Regions from separate parts of the Aquabacterium sp. A08 genome, predicted to be linked through region 2. Evidence: predicted binding sites of a transcription regulator. Region 2 holds the regulator's gene; the other holds the start of a gene.

Region 1 (7,197 bases), on a different contig from region 2:
GGATCTGCGCCACCGGAATCAGCAGGCCGAAAAACATGCCCAGGGCCAGGCCCAGCGCGATGCCCTTGCGGCTCATGTGCCACAGGCGCGGGTGTTGCAGGCGCGGCCCCAGCCAGCCCAGCCAGCGGTGCTGCAGCAGGCTGTCGCGGGTGGGCAGAAGGCGTTTCAGGCGGTGTTTCATGGGCGGGGTAAGGGGGCATGCGCGCCGCATGCAACCCGAAATTGTCGCCGATCGGCACGGCACTTTCGTGTCAGCGCCGCCCCTGCCCCGCGGCGCCCCCGGGCTTTGGCGGTATGCTCGCGGCCATGCAATTGCAGGACATGCTTTACAGCCAAGGCTTTGGCACCCGCCGCGTCTGTTGCGGCCTGGTGCAGCAGGGCCGCGTCACCCTGGGCGACCCACCGCGCCCGGTGGGCGACCCGACCGAAGACGTGGACCCCGAGGGCCTGGTGTTCCATGTGCAGGGCGAGCGCTGGGTTTACCAGGCCCATGCCTACCTGATGCTGCACAAGCCCACCGGCCACGAATGCTCGCAAAAGCCCGGCGCCTGGCCCAGCATCTACACGCTGCTGCCCAGCCCCCTGCGCTCGCGGCCGTCGGGCGCGGCCAGTGGGGTGCAGGCCGTGGGCCGACTCGACCAGGACACCACCGGCCTGCTGCTGCTGTCCGACGACGGCAAGTTCATCCACCGCCTGTCCTCGCCCAAGCACCACGTGCCCAAGGTGTACGAGGCCACCTGCAAGCACCCGGTCACCCCGCAGCAGGTGGAGCGGCTGTTGGCCGGCGTGGTGCTGGACGACGACCCCAAGCCGGTGCGCGCGTCGGCCTGCGAGGCCGTCGGCACGCACGGCCTGCGCCTGACGCTGACCGAAGGCAAATACCACCAGGTCAAACGCATGGTGGCCGCGGTCAGCAACCGGGTGGAGGCCCTGCACCGCAGCCAGGTCGGCGACCTGGTGCTGCCACCCGACCTGGCGCCCGGCCAGTGGCGCTGGCTCAGCGCCGCCGAGGTGGCGGGCCTGACCGCCGCGCGACCCAAGGCCTGAGGCCGCACCCGCTCAGGGCAGCGGCGCCAGAAAACCGGCGACGGCCCGCGTCAGCGCGTCGGGCTGGTCGCGGTGCGGGCTGTGGCCGCAGGCCGCCAGCACCTGCCGCACGGTGTGGGGCGCGGCCCGTTCGATTTCGTCCAACTGCGCCAGGGTGCCGTATTCGTCGTCCTCGCCCTGCACCAGCAGCAGCGGCGCGGCGATGGCCGCGCAGTCGCGGCGGATGTCGAAAGCGCGGAAGGCCGGCGACAACCACACGTCGTTCCACTGCCAGAAGGCGCTGTCCACGTCCCGGTGGTGGCGCGCCAGCCGCTCGCGCAGGCCGCCGTGCAGGTAGGCCTGGCGCGCCTGTTCGATGGCGCGCAGCGCCACGTCTTCCACGAACACGTGCGGTGCCAGGGCCACGCAGGCCGTCACCGGGTGGCGGCTGGCGTGCAGCAGCGCCACAGTGGCCCCGTCCGAGTGGCCGACCAGCACCGGCCGTGCCACCCCACAGGCTTGCAGCAGTGCGGGCAGGGTGTCCCAGGCTTCGCGGTGCATGTAGTCGGGGCCGTGGCGGCCCGCGCCGCGCACGTCGGCGATCGGGTCGGACTGGCCGTAGCCCCGGCGCGAATAGACCCAGCCGGCCCGGCCGGTGGCGGCGCAGAGTTCGGCCGGCCAGTCGCGCCCCCTTTGTTGCCACAAGGCCACCGACCCCAGCCCTTCGTGCAGGAACAGCAGCGGCGCCCGTCCGGGGCGCGTGGCCGGCAGGTGGCGCAGCTCCAGGGCCACGCCGTGGACCTGCACGGTCGGGGCCGCCGAGGGCGAAGGGACAGGGGGTGTCGCGGTCATGGCCGCATCGTAACGGGCCGGTCCGGGCTTGCCTGTATCCTAGGCGCCATGCAATTGTTGCTCGGTTCATTCTGGCGCTCGGTGGCCTATTGCCTGCACCCGCGCGTCATCGCCCTGTCCGTCCTGCCCCTGCTGCTGATGGTGGCGGCGTCCTTCGCCCTGGGCTACTTTTTCTGGGATCCAGCGATTGCCGCGGTGATGGTCTGGCTGGAGACCTGGGAACTGGTCTCCTTCGCCCTGAACTGGCTGGAGTCGGCCGGCATCGGCAGCCTGCGCGGCGTGTTCGCGCCGCTGGTGGTGCTGGTGCTGGCCACGCCGCTGATCGTGGTGATGGCGCTGCTGCTGGTGGCCCTGTTCATGACGCCGGCCATGGTCGATCTGGTGGCGCAGCGGCGCTTTCCCGCGCTGGAGCGCCGCCGCGGCGGCTCGCTGCTGGGCAGCGTGGCCTGGTCGCTCTGGTCCACGCTGCTGGCCCTGGGCGCGCTGCTGCTGTCGCTGCCGTTCTGGCTGGTGCCGCCCCTGGTGCTGGTGCTGCCGCCCCTCATTTGGGGCTGGCTGACCTACCGCGTCTTCGCCTTCGACGCCCTGGCCGAACACGCCAGCGCCGCCGAACGCAGCGCCTTGCTGCAGCAGCACCGCGTGCCTTTGCTGGCCATGGGTGTGCTGTCGGGCTACCTGGGCGCGGCGCCCACGCTGCTGTGGGCCTCGGGCGCCATGTTCATTGCCCTGGCGCCGCTGCTGGTGCCGCTGGCCATCTGGATCTACGCGCTGGTGTTCGCTTTCGCCTCGCTCTGGTTCGCCCACTACCTGCTGGCCGCGCTGGAGGCCGCCCGCCGCGCGCCGCCGCCGGCCGGCCCCGCGCCCGAAGACGCCTTGCCCCCCGGACCCCCACCCGCACCCACCCCGGCCCGCCCACCGGCTGGCGAGGTGATCGACGTGCAGGCCCGCGAACTGCCCTGACCCCCCATGACCACCGACTCCCCCATGCCCGGCTTCGGCCTGATCATCATCGGCGACGAAATCCTCTCCGGCAAACGCCAGGACAAGCACCTGCCCAAGGTCATCGAACTGCTGGGCGAGCGCGGCCTGGCGCTGTCCTGGGCGCGTTACGTTGGCGACGACCGCCCCGCCATCACCGCCGCCCTGCGCGACGCCTTCGCCAGCGACCAGGTGGTGTTTTCCTGCGGCGGCATTGGCGCCACGCCCGACGACCACACCCGCCAGTGCGCCGCCGCCGCGCTGGGCGTGGCGCTGGCCCTGCACCCCGAGGCCCGGGCGCTGATCGAAGAACGCATGCGCGACGTCGCGCGCGAGCAGGGCGAAACCTTCGACCCGGACCGACCCGACAACGTGCACCGGCTCAACATGGGCGTGTTCCCGGTGGGCGCGCGCATCCTGCCCAACCCCTACAACAAGATCCCGGGCTTCAGCTGCCTGGGCCCTGGCGGTGGCGAGGTGCATTTCGTGCCCGGCTTCCCGGTCATGGCCTGGCCCATGATCGCCGCCGTGCTCGACCGCGACCACGCCGGGCGGCCCGGGCGGGTGCCGCAGCGCGAGCGCTCGGTGATCGTTTTTGGTGCCCTGGAGGCCACCCTCACGCCGCTCATGGAGCAGATCGAGGCCGACCACCCCGGCATCAAGGTGTTCAGCCTGCCCAGCGTGGACCACCCCACCTACGGCCGCCACATCGAGCTCGGCGTCAAGGGTGCGGCTACACTGGTGGACGTGGCCTACGCCGCGCTGCTGATGGGCCTGCAGGCCCACAGCGCCCGGCTCGGTCCCGAAATGGTGCGTTGAAGTTTGCACCAAAAATGTGATTGAATGCACCAAAAAAGTGCTTCTTCGGTGGGGCCCGGCCCCGCCCCTGAGGGGGGTGGGTTGGCATGGTTCCTGCTGACCCGGAACAGTCCAGTTTTATTGTCCTTTCCTGACCAGGAGATATCTGATGGCCAAGACCGTCGCAGACGTGATGAAGATGGTGCAAGAGAACGACGTCAAGTTCGTCGATTTCCGCTTCACCGACACCCGTGGCAAACAGCACCACACCACCGTGCCCGTGTCCCACTTCGACGAAGACAAGTTCGTCTCCGGTCACGCGTTTGACGGTTCCTCGATCGCCGGCTGGAAGGGCATCGAAGCCTCCGACATGCAGCTGATCCCCGACCCGAACACGGCCAACATCGACCCGTTCTTCGAGGAAACCACGCTGATCCTGAACTGCGACGTGCTGGAGCCGGCCGACGGCAAGTCCTACGACCGCGACCCGCGCTCCATCGCCAAGCGCGCCGAAGCCTACCTGAAGTCCTCCGGCCTGGGCGACACCGCCTTCTTCGGTCCGGAACCCGAATTCTTCATCTTCGACGAAGTCCGCTGGAGCACCGAGCCCGGCCGCAGCTTCTACCAGATCGAAGAGTACGAAGCCCCCTGGAACACCGGCGCCAAGCTCGAAGGCGGCAACCGCGGTCACCGTCCCACCACCAAGGGCGGCTACTTCCCCGTGCCCCCGGTGGACAGCACCCAGGACATGCGCGCCGAAATGTCGCTGATCCTCGAATCCCTGGGCATCCCGGTCGAGGTGTTCCACCACGAAGTGGCCGGCGCGGGTCAGAACGAAATCGGCACCAAGTTCTCCACCCTGGTGGAGCGTGCCGACTGGACCGTGCTGCAGAAGTACGTGATCCAGAACGTGGCCAACAGCTACGGCAAGACCGCCACCTTCATGCCCAAGCCCTACCACGGCGACAACGGTTCCGGCATGCACGTGCACCAGTCGGTCTGGAAAGACGGCAAGAACCTGTTCGCCGGTGACGGCTACGCCGGTCTGAGCGACTTCGCCCTGTACTACATCGGCGGCATCATCAAGCACGCCCGTGCCCTGAACGCCATCACCAACCCGACCACCAACAGCTACAAGCGCCTGGTGCCGCACTTCGAAGCCCCGGTGAAGCTGGCCTACTCGGCCAAGAACCGCTCGGCCTCGATCCGCATCCCCTACGTGGCCAACCCCAAGGGCCGTCGCGTGGAAGCCCGCTTCCCCGATCCCATGATGAACCCCTACCTGGGTTTTGCCGCGCTGCTGATGGCCGGTCTGGACGGCGTGGAAAACAAGATCCACCCGGGCGAAGCCGCCACCAAAGACCTGTACCACCTGCCGCCGGAAGAAGACAAGCTGGTGCCGACCGTGTGCCACAGCCTGGACCAGGCGCTGGAGCACCTGGACAAGGACCGCGCCTTCCTGACCAAGGGCGGCGTGTTCACCGACTCCATGATCGACGCCTACATCGAACTGAAGATGCAGGACGTGACCCGCAGCCGCGTCGAAGTGTCGCCCTGCGAGTTCGACATGTACTTCAGCCTCTGATCGGGTTCGCCCGGCACAGGCCCTGAAGGGACGGCGCAAGCCGTCCCTTTTGCGTTGTGGGCCGCCCACGGCGGGCGCCCGGGCACTTTTCGGCGATACTGGAAATCCCTGAGCTGTGTGGGCGCGTGGCGCCCGTAACCCGCTGTGCAGACCCATCCATGACTGTGACCCGTACCCGATTGCTCGCTGTGACGGCGGGCCTGCTGCTGTGGGGGGCTGGGCCGGCCCTGGCCCAGTCGCCGATTTACCGCTGCGGCAACGAATACACCAACAACCCGGGCAACGCCCAGGCGCGCGGTTGCCGGCTGGTGGAGGGGGGCAACCTCACCATCGTCGAAGGCACGCGCCCGGCCGCTGCCGGCAGTCCGGCGGCGGAGGCCCGCCCCGGCGCCGCGCCGGCCAAAGCGAACGCCGCCCGCAGCCCGGGCGAGCGGGTGGACAGCAGCGAGCAGCGCGCCCGCGACAGCGACGCCCGGCAGATCCTGACCACCGAACTGCGCCGCGCCGAGGAACGCCTGAGCGACCTGCGCGAGGAGTACAACAGCGGCCAGCCGGAGCGCCTGGCCAGCGAGCGCAGCAACCCGCAGCGCTACCAGGAGCGGGTGGCCGACCTGAAGGCCCGGCTGGAGCGGGCCGAGAGCGATGTCGCCGGCATCCAGCGCGAACTGGGCCGGTTGGCCCCGGCGGCGCGATGACCCGGGCCGCCCCGCGCAAGACCAAACCGGCCTTGTCTCAGCGCTTCCAGGCGCTGGACATGCTGGCCACCCTGGTGGCGGTGGTCGACCCGGCCGGCCACGTGCAGTTCGTCAACAACGCGCTGGAAGACGCCATTGGCCTGTCGCGGCGCAGCATCACCGGGGTGCCGCTGACCGACTGGTTCACCGCCCCCGAGCTGCTGCAGAACGCGCTGCAGGGCGCCAGCGAGAACGAATATGCCGTCATCCGCTACGACGCCCACCTCAAGCGCCTGAACCACGAGCCGCTGTCGGTGCACGTGGTGCTGGCGCAGAGCGACGTGCCCGGTGAGCTGGTGGTGGAACTGCTGCCGCTGGAGCAGCAGGCGCGGCAGGAGCGCGAGGAGCGCCTGATCGACCAGGCCCAGGCCAACAAGGAGCTGATCCGCAACCTGGCGCACGAAATCAAGAACCCGCTGGGCGGCATCCGCGGCGCGGCGCAACTGCTGCAGATGGAGCTGGACTCGCGCGAACTGGTGGAGTACACCCAGGTCATCATCCACGAGGCCGACCGCCTGCAGACCCTGGTGGACCGGCTGCTGGCGCCGCACCGCCGGGCCCAGGTGGTGGGCGACGTCAACATCCACGAGGTGTGCGAACGGGTGCGCGCCCTCATCCTGGCCGAATTCCCGCGCGGCCTGAAGGTGGTGCGCGACTACGACATCTCCATTCCCGAGTTCCGCGGCGACCGCGAGCAGCTGATCCAGGCGGTGCTCAACATCGCCCACAACGCGGCGCACGCGCTCAAGGACCGCATCGCCGCGGGCGACGCCGAGCTGGTGTTCCGCAGCCGGGTGCAGCGCCAGGTGACTTTCGGCAAGCGCCGCTACCGGCTGGCACTGGAATTGCATGTGATCGACAACGGGCCCGGCGTGCCCGACGAGATCAAGGACCGCATCTTCTACCCGCTGGTGTCGGGGCGCGACGGCGGTTCTGGCCTGGGGCTGACACTGGCACAAACCTTTGTGCAGCAGCACCACGGCCTGATCGAGTGCGACAGCGAGCCGGGCCGCACCGATTTCAAGTTGTTGATCCCCCTGCCTTGAAACCGGTGGCCAGTCGAGCCCGAGGTGACGCCACAGACACGAACAAGGGGCAGGGGGACCGATGACAAGTACAGGAATGCGCGCATGAAACCCATCTGGATCGTGGACGACGACCAATCCATCCGGTTTGTTCTCGAGAAAGCCCTGCTGCGCGAAAGCCTGCCCACCCGCAGTTTCA
Region 2 (7,197 bases):
TGCGGCGCGCGAAGTCCACCATGCGGAAGGCGACGTCGCTGCCGAAGATGAAGGGCGCGGTGCCGGGCGGCAGCGGCCGCTCGGCGGCTTGCGCTTCCTGTTTGAGCGCCTGCCAGACGTGGGGCTGGTGCGGCAGCAGTTTCTCGAAGGCGAAGCGGCGCAGCCGGCCGGGCGCCAGGTTGAGCGCCACCTGCGCGGCCTCGATCAGCACCGTGCCGCTGCCGCAGCAGGGGTCGTACAGCGGCACCGGGCGGCCTTGTTCGTCCCAGCCGGTCCAGCCGGTGGCGGCGATCATGGCGGCGGCCAGGGTTTCCTTCAGCGGCGCGTCGCCCTTGTCCTCGCGCCAGCCGCGCTTGAACAGCGGTTCGCCCGAGGTGTCGATGTACACCGACACGTCCTCGTGCGTCAGGTGGGCGAACACGCGCACGTCGGGCCGGGCGGTGTCCACGCTGGGGCGCTCGCCGCGTTTGTCGCGCAGTCGGTCGCAAATCGCGTCTTTGACGCGCAGCGCGGCGAAGTTCAGGCTTTTCAGCGGGCTGTGCTGGGCGGTGATCTCGACCTTGAGGGTGCGCTGCGGGGTGAACCAGATTTCCCAGGCCACGCCGGCGGCGGCGCCGTACACGTCTTGTTCGCTGCGGTAGGGCTGGCGCGCCAGGCGCACCAGCACGCGCTGGGCCAGGCGGCTGTGCAGGTTGAGCTGCTGCGCCTGGCGCCAGCTGCCGGCGAGTTCCACGCCGGCGCGGCCGACGCGCAACTCGCCCGCGGGCACGCCGGTGATGCGTTGCACCTCGTCGGCCAGGTAGGTTTCCACGCCGGCGGCGCAGGGCAGGAACAGGGTGAGGGCGTTCATGGCGAACTTTCGGGTCGGTGGGGGCGCGTCGGCGGGGCGGCGCGCCCGGGGGTCACAGGGCCTTGCGCAGGTTGGCCGGCGCGATGCGCAGCGACTCGCGGTACTTGGCCACGGTGCGGCGCGCGCACTCGATGCCTTGTTCCTTGAGCATGTCGGAAATCTGGTTGTCGCTCAGCGGCTTTTTGGCGTCCTCGCCGGCCACGAACTGCTTGATCAGCGCGCGCACCGCGGTGCTCGACGCGTTGCCGCCGGTTTCGGTGCCCAGCGCCGAGCCGAAGAAGTACTTCAGCTCGAAGGTGCCGAAGGGCGTGGCCATGTACTTGGCGGTGGTCACGCGGCTGATGGTGGATTCGTGCAGCCCGAGTTCGTCGGCGATCTCGCGCAGCACCAGCGGGCGCATGGCCAGTTCGCCGTGCAAAAAGAAGCTGCGCTGGCGTTCGACGATGGCGCTGGCCACGCGCAGGATGGTGTCGAAGCGCTGCTGGATGTTCTTGATGAACCAGCGCGCCTCCTGCAGCCGCTGCTGCATGCCCTGGGCGCTGTCGCCCTTGTGGCCGCGCATGGCGTTGGCGTAGACGTCCTGCACGCGCAGGCGCGGCATCACCTCGGGGTTGAGCTGCACCTTGAAGCCGCGGCCTTGGGGCGTGACGATGACGTCGGGCACCACCACGTTGCGCTCCACGTTGGCAAAACGCCGGCCGGGTTTGGGTTCGAGCCGGGCGATCAGCGCGAGCGCGGCCTTGACCACCTCGTCCGTGCAGCCGCACAGGGTGGCCAGGCGCTTGACGTCGCGCTTGGCCATCAGCTCCAGCGGCTGTTCGCAGAGGGCCAGGGCGGCGCGGGCCTCGGGGCTGTTGCGCAGCTCCAGGATTTGCAGCGTCAGGCATTCGGCCAGGTGGCGCGCGCCCACGCCGGCCGGCTCCATGTGCTGCAGCCAGTGCAGCACGGTGTGCAGCAGCTGTTGCAGTTCTTCGGCGCGGGCCAGCCGTTCGTCGCCGTACAGGGCGCGGCCGCGGGCCTGTTCTTCCTGCGCCAGGATGGCCTCGGCCAGTTCGGGCAGGGGGTCGGCCAGGTAGCCGTCGTCGTTGAGCGACTCGATCAGGAAGTACAGCGCGGCGCGCTCGTCGTCGTTCAGGCGCAGCGCCAGGGCCTGCTGGTGCAGGTGGGCGGCCAGGCTGACGTGTTCGCTGGCCAGGTCGGCGGCGCTGGCGGTGTCGTCGTCGGCCGCGCCGTTGCGCGGCGGGGCGTCGCCGCCCCATTCGCTGTCGTCGGCGCGCAGCTCCACGGTGCCGTCGCCGTCCCAGCTATGTTCGACCGGGGCGCTGTCCTCGCCGCCGCCTTCCGCGGCTGGGCTGGTGTCGTTGCCGTCGCCGGGGGCGTCGGCGCTGCGTTCGCGCGGGGCGGGGGCGGCAGGCTCGGTGGCCCACTCGCTCACCTGGTCGCCCAGGCTCACCGGCGCGTCGGCCTGGTCCAGGCCAAAGTCCTCGCGCTCGGCGGCTTCCTGTTCGCGCTCCAGGAACGGGTTCTCGTCGAGCATCTGCTCGACCTCCTGCGCCATTTCGAGCGTGCTCAGCTGCAGCAGCCGGATCGACTGTTGCAGCTGTGGCGTCAGCGCCAGGTGCTGCGAAACGCGGAGGGACAGGCCTTGCTTCATGCGCCCGGCCTCACATGCGGAAGTGCTCGCCGAGGTAAACCCGGCGCACGTCGGCGTTCTCCACGATCTCGGCCGGGGTGCCCTGGGCCAGCACCCGCCCGTCGCTGATGATGAAGGCGTGGTCGCAGATGCCCAGCGTTTCGCGCACGTTGTGGTCGGTGATGAGCACGCCGATGCCGCGCGACTTTAGGAAGCCGATGATGCGCTGGATCTCGATGACGGCGATCGGGTCGATGCCGGCGAAGGGTTCGTCCAGCAGCACGAAGCGCGGGTTGGTGGCCAGCGCCCGGGCGATTTCCACCCGGCGCCGTTCGCCGCCCGACAGGGCCGGCGCCGGCGAGTGGCGCAGGTGCTGCACGTGCAGGTCTTCCAGCAGGCCGGTCAGGCGCTGCTCGATCTCGGCCTTGGGCAACGGGCGGCCAGCGGCGTCGGTCTGCAGCTCCAGCACGGCGCGCACGTTCTGCTCCACCGTCAGCTTGCGGAAGATGGAGGCCTCCTGCGGCAGGTAGCCCAGGCCCATGCGCGCGCGGCGGTGGATGGGCAGGCCCTGGATGGACTGGCCGTCGAGGGAAATGTCGCCCGCGTCGACGCGCACCAGGCCGACGATCATGTAGAACGAGGTGGTTTTGCCGGCGCCGTTGGGGCCGAGCAGGCCGACCACCTCGCCGCTGTGCACGGTGAGCGAGACGTCTTTGACCACCGGACGGCGGCCATAGCTTTTCTGCAGCCCGCGCACCTGCAGCTGGCTGGCGGGGGCGGCGGCCCCGGTCACGGGCGGGACTCCAGGCGCGGGCTGGGTTGCAGTCGGGGGGGCGGTGTGCCGGCCGCGTCGGCGTTGCCGGCGGCGGGGTTGGGCGTCAGCATGGCGCGCACCCGGCCACCGGGGTTGTCGGGCGAGCGGCTGGCGCCGCCGGCGTCCACCGTGAACACCTCGGTGCGGTTGTCGTAGACGATGGTGCCGCCGCTGGTCTGGTCGCTCAGGGTGGCGCCGCGGTAGCGGCGCAGCACCGCCTGGCCGATGAACTTCACCGTGTCGGCCTGGCTGTCGTAGTCGATGCGCAGCGCTTCGCCCTCGATGAACTCCTCCAGCCCCTCGCGCTTCTGGCGGAAGAAGGCGCGCTGGCCCTCGCGTCCCAGCACGGTGCTGAACTGGTTGTTCTGGGCGTCCTGGAGCACGTCCACCTGCTGGCCGCGGATGACGATGCTGCCCTTGGTGATGACCACGTTGCCGGTGAATACGCTGGTCTGGCGTGCGTCGTCGTAGCGCAGCGCGTCGGCCTCGATGTTCATGGCTTGGAGGCGGTCGGCGCGCTCGGCCAGGGCCGGGGCGGACAACCCGCCCGCCAGGGCCGCGGCGAGCAGCGCGGCGCGCAGGGCCCGGGCGTGGCGTGGTGGGGTGGTGGTCATGATCGGCACGAAAATTGCATTTGCAGGGTGTGTGCCGATTGTAGCCACAGCGCCCGCGGGCACAAGCCCGGGCCACGCGGCGGGTCGCGGTGGTGGGCCGGCCGCACGGTGGCGCGGCCGGCGCGCTTCAGCCCTTGCGCGCTTCCTGGATCAGCGCGTTGGCCACGGTCAGGGTGCGCGCGGCCTGGCCCGGCACGTAGTAGCGCCCGGCGATGCCCAGCGACGGCGTGGCCTCGACCTCGTAGGCGTCCTGCAGCTGGTTCGCGCGCTTGACCTTGCCCGCCACCCCGAAGGAGTTGAAGGTCTGGGTGAACTGGGCCTGGTTCAGCCCCTGCGCCGCGGCCCAGGCAATGATGGCGTCGGCGTTGTTCAGCCGCACCCGGTCCTGGTGGATGGCCTTGAACACGCGGTCGTGCAGGGCGTCGAGCTGGCCCAGCGCCTCCAGGGTGAAGTAGAGCCGCTGCAGGGGCTCGAAGGAGGCGTTGAAGCCCACCGGAGAGCGCCGCGCCACCACGTGGCCGGGCACGGTTTTCATCCAGTCCTTGAAGGCGGGCTCGAAGTTGTAGCAGTGGACGCAGGTGTAAGCGAAGAACTCGATCACCTCGACCTTGCCGGCCGGGGCGTCCACCGGGGCAGGGCGGGCCAGGCGGCGGTAGTCGCTGCCTTCGCGCAAGCCGCTGCCCTGGGCCCAGGCGGCGGTGGGCAGCCAGGCGCCCAAGGTGCCGGCGGCGGTGGCGCCCAGCACGGCGCGGGAAAAGTCTCGTCTTTGCATGGTGGCTTCACTCCGTGGATCGGTCGCGGGGCCGTCTCGGCCCGGCTCTGGGGTTGGGGCGCCGTCGCCGCGGGAAAGTTCCGGGGCGATACAGCTGGTCACAAGCCGGTTCAGCGCTGGACGCGCACCAGCGCGGTCTCCACGCCTTGGGCCTTGAGGCGTTCCTGCTGGGCCTCGGCGTCGGCCTTGGCGGGGTAGGGGCCCAGGCGCACGCGGAACACCGGGCGGCCGGCCTGTTCGCGCTCGCTGACCTGGGCGGCAAAGCCCAGCATGGCCAGGCGGGCGCGCTGGGCTTCGGCCTCGTCGGGGCCGCGGAAGGCGCCCACCTGCACGAAGTAATGGAAGGGGTCCACCGCCGGCGGCGCCTCGACCGACGCCACCGGGCCGGGGCTGCCGGCGCGGTCCTGGATCAGGGCGCCCAGCGGGTCGGCGGGTGTGGACGGCGCCGGCGCGGGGGCGGCCGCCGGTGGCGTGGCAGCAGCCTGGGCGTCGGCGGGAGTCACGGCGGCGGGCGGGGCCGGTTTGGTCGACAGCGCGGCGTTGGGGTTCCAGTCCTTGTTGCGCTCGGCCTCGATCGCGTCCTGCCCGGGTTTGCGCTGCACGCCGCGGTCCACCAGCGGCACCGGCACCTTGGTCACGTACACCGCCACGGCCAGGGCGGCGCCCAGGCCCACCAGCAGGCCGATGATGAAGCCCAGCAGGGTGCCGCCGCGCAGGGCACGGGGGGGGCGGGGGGTTTGCGTCATGGGGGGCTTTCGGTTCACATCTTCTGTGGCGCGCTCACGCCGAGCACGGCCAGGCCATTGTGCAGCACCCGGGCGGTGGCCGCGACCAGGGCCAGGCGCGCGCGCTTGACGGCCTCGTCCTCCACCAGGATGCGTTCGGCGTCGTAGTAGCTGTGGTACGCGGCGGCCAGTTCGCGCAGGTAGAAGGTCACGTCGTGCGGGGCGAAGTCGGCCGCGGCGGCGCTCAGCATCTCGGGGTACTTGGCCAGTTGCAGCATCAGGGCCTGGGCCTGCGGGCCTTCCAGGGCCGACAGGTCGGCGTCTTGCAGGCTGGCGACGTCGCCGCCCCAGCTGGCCAGCACCGAGCAAATGCGCGCGTGGGCGTACTGCACGTAGAACACCGGGTTGTCGTTGTTCTGCTGGATGGCCAGGTCCACGTCGAAGGTGTATTCGGTGTCGGGCTTGCGGCTGAGCAGGAAGAAGCGCACCGCGTCGGCGCTGGTCCACTCGATCAGGTCGCGCAGGGTGACGTAGCTGCCCGCGCGTTTGGAAATCTTCACTTCCTCGTCGCCGCGCACCACGCGCACCATGGTGTGCAACACGTAGTCGGGGTAGCCCTGTGGAATGCCCACGCCGGCGGCCTGTAGGCCGGCGCGCACGCGGGCAATGGTGCCGTGGTGGTCGGTGCCCTGGATGTTGATGACCTTGCTGAAGCCGCGTTCCCACTTGGTGATGTGGTAGGCCACGTCGGGCACGAAGTAGGTGTAGCCGCCGTCGCTCTTGCGCATGACGCGGTCTTTGTCGTCGCCGTAGTCGGTGGACTTGAGCCACAGCGCGCCGTCCTGCTCGTAGGTCTTGCCGGCGTCGATCAGCTTTTGTACCGCCTGCGCCACGCGGCCGCTGGTGTACAGGCTGGACTCCAGGTAGTACTGGTCGAACTTCACCTGAAAGGCCTGCAGGTCCAGGTCTTGCTCGTGGCGCAGGTAGGCCACGGCGAACTGGCGGATGCCGTCGAGGTCGTTCACGTCGCCGCTGGCGGTGAATTCCCGGTCGTCGGCTTTCACCGTCTTTTTGGCGAGGAAGTCGTTGGCGATGTCCTGGATGTACTCGCCGTTGTAGGCGGCCTCGGGCCATTCGGCGTCGCCGGGCTTGAAGCCTTGGGCGCGCAGCTGGGTGGAGTTGGCCAGGGTTTCGATCTGCACACCCGCGTCGTTGTAATAGAACTCGCGGTGGACGTTCCAGCCCTGCGTCTCGAACAGGTTGCAGAGGGCGTCGCCCAGCGCGGCCTGGCGGCCGTGGCCCACGTGCAGCGGGCCGGTGGGGTTGGCGGACACGAACTCGACCAGCACGCGTTGGCCGTTGCTGGGTTGCTGGCCAAAGGCGGCACCCGCGGCCAGCACCTCGCGCACCACTTGCTGTTTGGCGGCGGGCTTGAGTTTGATGTTCAAGAAGCCAGGGCCGGCGATGTCGAGCGCGTCCACCCAGCGCTGGAAGGCGGGGGTGGCCTGCAGGGCGTCCACCAGCTGCTGGGCCAACTGGCGCGGGTTGGCCTTGAGCGGCTTGGCCAGCTGCATGGCGGCGGTGCAGGCGAAGTCGCCGTGGCTGGCCTGCTTGGGGTTTTCGAACGCGGCCTTGCTGCCGGCGCCGGGCGAGAGGGTTTCCAGCTCGGCGGCCAGGGCGGCGAGCAGTTCGTGTTTGACGGAGAGCATGGGGTGGGATTTTAGGCTCAGGCCTTCACCCAGGCGTGGGCTTTCAGGTCGTCCAGCGCCACGTGCTCCAGGGCGCGCGC

The links. The regulator sigma-54, encoded in region 2, starts transcription at its own class of promoters, with help from an activator protein. The targets are predictions, from matches to a motif close to TGGCANGNAANCTGCTTT.
Region 1: a site for sigma-54 is predicted at 3,758-3,775, ahead of glnA (type I glutamate--ammonia ligase). Genes of this name have one in related genera too.

The regions. Positions count from the first base shown of each region.
Region 1 covers NZ_JAAQQT010000689.1:39,252-46,448, forward strand. The annotation lists gene HA630_RS19035 (DUF2062 domain-containing protein) at 1-181, opposite strand, end outside; gene HA630_RS19040 (16S rRNA pseudouridine(516) synthase) at 307-1,047, shown strand; gene HA630_RS19045 (alpha/beta fold hydrolase) at 1,060-1,878, opposite strand; gene HA630_RS19050 (EI24 domain-containing protein) at 1,927-2,838, shown strand; gene HA630_RS19055 (molybdopterin-binding protein) at 2,845-3,675, shown strand; gene glnA (type I glutamate--ammonia ligase) at 3,824-5,239, shown strand; gene HA630_RS19065 (hypothetical protein) at 5,398-5,934, shown strand; gene glnL (nitrogen regulation protein NR(II)) at 5,931-7,019, shown strand; gene ntrC (nitrogen regulation protein NR(I)) at 7,104-7,197, shown strand, end outside.
Region 2 covers NZ_JAAQQT010000692.1:42,780-49,976, forward strand. The annotation lists gene HA630_RS19785 (class I SAM-dependent RNA methyltransferase) at 1-850, opposite strand, end outside; gene rpoN (RNA polymerase factor sigma-54) at 903-2,504, opposite strand; gene lptB (LPS export ABC transporter ATP-binding protein) at 2,515-3,276, opposite strand; gene lptA (lipopolysaccharide transport periplasmic protein LptA) at 3,273-3,911, opposite strand; gene HA630_RS19805 (thiol:disulfide interchange protein DsbA/DsbL) at 4,039-4,683, opposite strand; gene HA630_RS19810 (SPOR domain-containing protein) at 4,794-5,429, opposite strand; gene argS (arginine--tRNA ligase) at 5,444-7,117, opposite strand; gene HA630_RS19820 (DUF2237 family protein) at 7,135-7,197, opposite strand, start outside.